2 regions of the Sphingomonas sp. PvP018 genome follow, and region 1 is predicted to be linked to the other one. Evidence: riboswitches for the same ligand, from Rfam matches in the RefSeq annotation. Region 1 holds a riboswitch; the other holds the start of a gene.
The links. A riboswitch is a leader RNA that binds a small molecule or an ion and turns the genes downstream of it on or off. The one in region 1 is predicted to bind cobalamin.
Positions count from the first base shown of each region.

Region 1 (2,452 bases):
TGTCGAGTGCGAACGTCTCAGTGCTGGCGCCGCCTGGATAGTCGATCGACCAGCGGCGGATCGCGTCGCGCTCGTAGCGCACGCCGCCGACGATCGAGACGTGCGTGCCGAGCTTAAGCCGGTCCTCGGCGAAGACGGCATATTCGGTGGTCCGCGTCCGATAGCGCGGTGCGATCCCCTGCGTATCGACGACCAGACCGGGATCGAACGCGAAGGGATCGACCTCCGAGACCTGGGGATCAGACCCGAAATTGTGGGAGTAGGTCAGTTTGATGAGGTTGACGTCGAAGCCCATGACAAGGTCGTTGCCGACGCCATCGGCGATGCCTGTTCGCAGCGTCACGCTGCCCTGATCGCCCCACTGCGTCTGGTCGTGGACGATGCCGGTCATGTCGGTGCGCAGGACGCCGCCGGGTGTGCCGGTGTTGCCACTGCCGTTGGCGCAGACCCCGTCTGCGGCGACCCAGCAATAGGTTTCGAGATTGAGCCAGGAGCGTTTGGAGGTGAGGCGATAGGCCTGGTTGCTGACGGCGACCGCATCGCTCGGCGTCCAGTCGATCTGCAGGCTGGTGCGGTTGTCCCGGTAGCGGATGACGCCGTCGCGGGTGTTGTAGTTGCGTTCCCGGATGCGGTCGTCGAGCCGACCGTCGATCAGCGGCGTGCGGAAATAGCGCATCGGCTTCTGGTCGCCATAATCGTCCCGCGCGGTGACGACGAGCGTGTCGGTCGGCGCCCAGCGCAGCGTGCCCGACACGGCATCGCTGCGCGACTGGCCGCGATCGACATAGCCGTCCGATCGGCGATAGCTGCCGTCGATGCGGTAGGAGAGGCGCTCGGTGACCGGCCCCCCTGCACCCGCCGCGACATGGAAGCTGTCCTGCGAGCCATAGCCGATCTCCCCCTCCACGTGCGTCCGCTGCGTATCGGGTTTGCGCATCAGGACATTCACCGCGCCGCCCAGTGCGCCCTGGCCGTAGAGCACCGAGGCCGGGCCGCTCAGGATGTCGATCCGCTCGACCATCCACGGATCGGTCGGAAAGGTGATCGTGCCGGCAGCCGGGAACAGCCTGATGCCGTCGATCAGCTGGAGTACGGAGCCCTGACCGCTGAAGCCCCGCGCGGCGAGTGCGGTGCCGCCATTGCCGGGATTGCCCGCGTTGCTGATGCCCGGTGCGCGGCTCGTCGCGTCGATCACGGACAGGTCGCCACGCGCGGATCGTGGCGCCGTCGATGACCGAGAGCGTCGCGGGAGTCTCGAGCGGCGTGAGGCCCAGGCGGCTGCCGGTCGCATTCGGCGTGGTGAGCGTGCCCTGGGCATGCTGTCCGACGACCAGGATGTCCCTGGTATCGGGATCCGGCGCGGTCTGCGCGTCGAGCGGTGCTGCGAAGACAGGCGACAGAATAGCCCCCGCGAGCGCGAGGCGAGACAATAGGAACGGCATTACGGTAATCCCCCGGGCGTCTGGCGAACCCGGCAGGGACCTCCCGCGAACGGCCGACATCCGCGCCAGCCGGACGCGATTGCGACCGGCACGCATGCCCGTGCGGTCCCCACCGCACACGTCGTCGCTCGACGGAGTACCGTGCCGCGGCCACCCCCTGGGCCAGGCAAGAGCGACCAGACGCCGGCAGGTCTCCTGGCTCACAGGTCATCACACGATGCACGGCCTTCCCAGGCCTTTATGACAGAACGTCCGGCCCAGTGGCTGCCCCTCCCTGTGAAGGAAGAAGCGATATGCATCGCGCTCGCCGCTTACAGTTGCAGGGACAGCCCCGGATTCAGGCGGCGAACCACCCTCACCGCGTTCCCTATTAAGCCCCTCTCAGGACACCGACGCGATCATGCCAGCCTGCTTCAAAAAGCAGGTCAGCGGCGCTGATGTATCCCGATCAATGCTCTTGGGCAATCGCCATAACCGAACGTCACGGTGTAGCGTTCAGGCGGCGTCCTCTAGCGCAACCTGCTTTTCTAATAGCGGACGGACCGCTCCTGTTGCAACGCGGCAACAACATCGTATGATACGCTATATCATGTCGCAGCTAGATTGAGGCTTATGCCCGATAATAACGGTAACCCTATTGCTATCCACGAACTGGCGGTTGCCTACGGCAACCATCGCGTTCTCGACGGTCTATCGCTCGATGTTCCCGCCAGCAGCATCACGGCATTGCTGGGTGGCAACGGAGCGGGCAAGTCGACCACCCTGTCCGCTTTGCTCGGCTTTGTGCGTGCCGATGCAGGACAGATCGCAGTCTGCGGCATCGATCCAGGTGCGGACGCTGACGCGGCACGCCGACGCATTGCCTATCTCCCCGAGAACGTCGCGCTGTACGAGCATCTGAGCGCTGTTGAGAATGCCGATTACCTGTTGGCACTCGCTGATCAACGTCAGGACCGGGGAACGATCACCAATGCGCTGGCATCTGCCGGGTTGCAGGACCGGGCGTGGGA
Region 1 covers NZ_JAGIOU010000002.1:95,793-98,244, reverse strand. Annotated here, with positions in the region: partial or broken gene J3A66_RS18545 (TonB-dependent receptor) at 1-1,195, opposite strand, end outside; cobalamin riboswitch at 1,610-1,851, opposite strand; gene J3A66_RS18540 (ATP-binding cassette domain-containing protein) at 2,055-2,452, shown strand, end outside.

Region 2 (2,452 bases), on a different contig from region 1:
TAGCGCTCTCCCGTAAGGCTGTTGCCCGCGAGGCGGTCCGGGCCGCGTTGCAGGACCATACCGACGTCGTGTGGATGGTGCGGATCAATCCAATCGACTCGGGGTGGCTGGACGACGATCTCGCTGCCGCGAGGGGTGCCGATGCAATCATGCTGCCCAAGGCGACTGGACCCGCGACCGTCCTCGCATTGGTCGAGGCTTATGGCGATGACTGTCCGCCGATCCTGCCGATCGCGACCGAAGTGCCTGCCGCGATCTTCACCCTGGGCGAATATGCGCGGGTCAACGACCGGTTATGTGGCCTGACTTGGGGCGCCGAGGACCTGCCCGCGGCGATCGGCGCAGCGACCAGTCGGGAGGACGACGGGTCCTATACCGAACCCTATAAGCTCGTCCGGTCGCTGCTGCTGTTGGGCGCGCATGCGGCGGACGTCGCGGCGATCGAGACGGTCTATCCCGCAATCGCGGACATTGACGGGTTGGCAGCCTATGCCGCGCGTGGCAGCCGCGACGGCTTCACCGGCATGATGGCGATTCACCCGTCGCAGGTCGCCACGATCAACGCCGCGTTCACGCCGGATGCGGCGAGCGTTGCACGCGCGCATGCCGTCGTCGCAGCGTTTGCAGCAGCTCCCGAGGCGGGCGCGCTGCAGCTCGATGGGCGGATGATCGATGCGCCGCACCTGCGCCAGGCGCGGGCGATCCTCGCGCGACTCTAGGCCCATTGGCGGCAGGAAATTTCTGCGCTACCGTCGCCCTGCGAAACCGGTGAAGGCCGGGGTCGCAGATCGCGTCGGTGCCCCTCGGGGCTTCAAAGGGAATGCGGTGCGGGAGGCGATCCTCCTTATGCCGCGGCTGTCCCTGCAACTGTAAGCGGTGAGCGCGGTGCGCATGTCCCTTCATCACGGGGGGACGACCACTAGGCCTGAGCGCAAGCGCAGGGCCCGGGAAGGTCGCGTATCGGGCGTCGACCCGCGAGCCAGGAGACCTGCCGGCGCTCGGTCGCTCTTGCCATGGTCCAGGGGATGACCGCGGCACGGTACTCCGTCTGAGCGACGAACCATGCGGCGGGGGCCGCATCGGTGCGCGTGGGCGGGTGCGGTTCGGTGTACACCCCAAGCGTTGCGCCGGCTGTCCGTAGCATCGGACGGCAGGCCCCGGCCGGTTGCTCGTGACGCCGGGGGTATCGTTTCATGACCAGAGTTTTCGTTTCGCTTGTGGCGCTCGCCACCGCCACGGCCTTTGCATCGCCGGCCGCGGCCGAGCCTGATCCGGTTACTGCGGGCACGGGCGAGGCGGCAGCGGGTGACGCCGAGCTGGTGGTTACCGCATCGCGATCGGGGGACGCGGTTCCCGCCGATCAGCTCGGGGCGTCGGTGACGGTGCTGGACGCCGCCACGCTCGACCAGCGGCAGACCCGGATCGTGTCCGACGTGCTACGCGACGTCCCCGGACTGGCGGTCAGCCGGACCGGCGCGGTCGGGGGGACGACGCAGGTCCGGATCCGTGGGTCGGAGGGCAATCACGTGCTCGTGCTGATCGACGGGATCGAAGTGTCCGATCCCTATCAGGGCGAATATGACTTCGGCACGCTGATCGCCGACGAAGCGGCCCGGGTCGAGGTGCTGCGCGGCCAGCAATCGGCGCTGTACGGGTCTGACGCGATCGGCGGCGTCATCCAGTATCTCACGCTGAGCGGCGCGGAGGCCCCGGGCGTATCACTGCGGGCCGAAGGGGGATCGTTCGGCACGTTTTCGGGAGGCGCCCGGGTCGCGGGCGTGGCGGGCAATCTCGATTACGCGCTGTCGAGCTCGACCTACCTCACCGACGGCACGCCGACCGCACGGGGCGGATCTCGCGACATCGGCGCGAAGAGCGTCGGCGCGACGGGCAAGCTCAGCTGGTCGCCGACCGACACGCTGAAGGTCACGGGCGTCGGGCGCTATAGCTATACCGATGCCGACAGCAACGACACGGCATTGAGCGGCCCGCAGTTCGGCACGATCGTCGATACGCCAGGCGCGCGCAGCACGGTCGAGGCATATTACGGGCTGGTTCGCGCCGAACTCGCGCTGGCGGATGGCCGCTGGACGAATGCGCTCAGCGGCCAGTTTGCCGATACGACACGCCGGGCGCTGGTCGACGATGCCTTGAGCTTCGGCAACAAGGGACGCCGGTACAAGGGATCGTTCGAAAGCGCCTTCCGGTTCGGCACCGATCGCATCCGGCATCGGCTGACCGCCGCAGTCGATGTCGAGCGTGAGGAATTTCAGACGCTTAGTCCGGTCCCTTCGGAGTTCGTCTTCACAGGGCGGCGGCACACCGACAATGTCGGGATCGTCGGACAGTATGACGTCGTGATCGACGACGCGCTAGCGATCGGCGGATCGGTGCGGCGCGACGAGAATAACCGGTTCGACGACACCACCACCTACCGCGCGCAGGCGAGCTA
Region 2 covers NZ_JAGIOU010000001.1:769,723-772,174, reverse strand. Annotated here, with positions in the region: gene J3A66_RS03230 (CoA ester lyase) at 1-719, shown strand, start outside; cobalamin riboswitch at 778-1,011, shown strand; gene J3A66_RS03225 (TonB-dependent receptor) at 1,194-2,452, shown strand, end outside.
Region 2: it holds a riboswitch for cobalamin, as region 1 does, so the genes downstream of both, J3A66_RS03225 (TonB-dependent receptor) here and J3A66_RS18545 (TonB-dependent receptor) in region 1, are expected to answer to the same signal.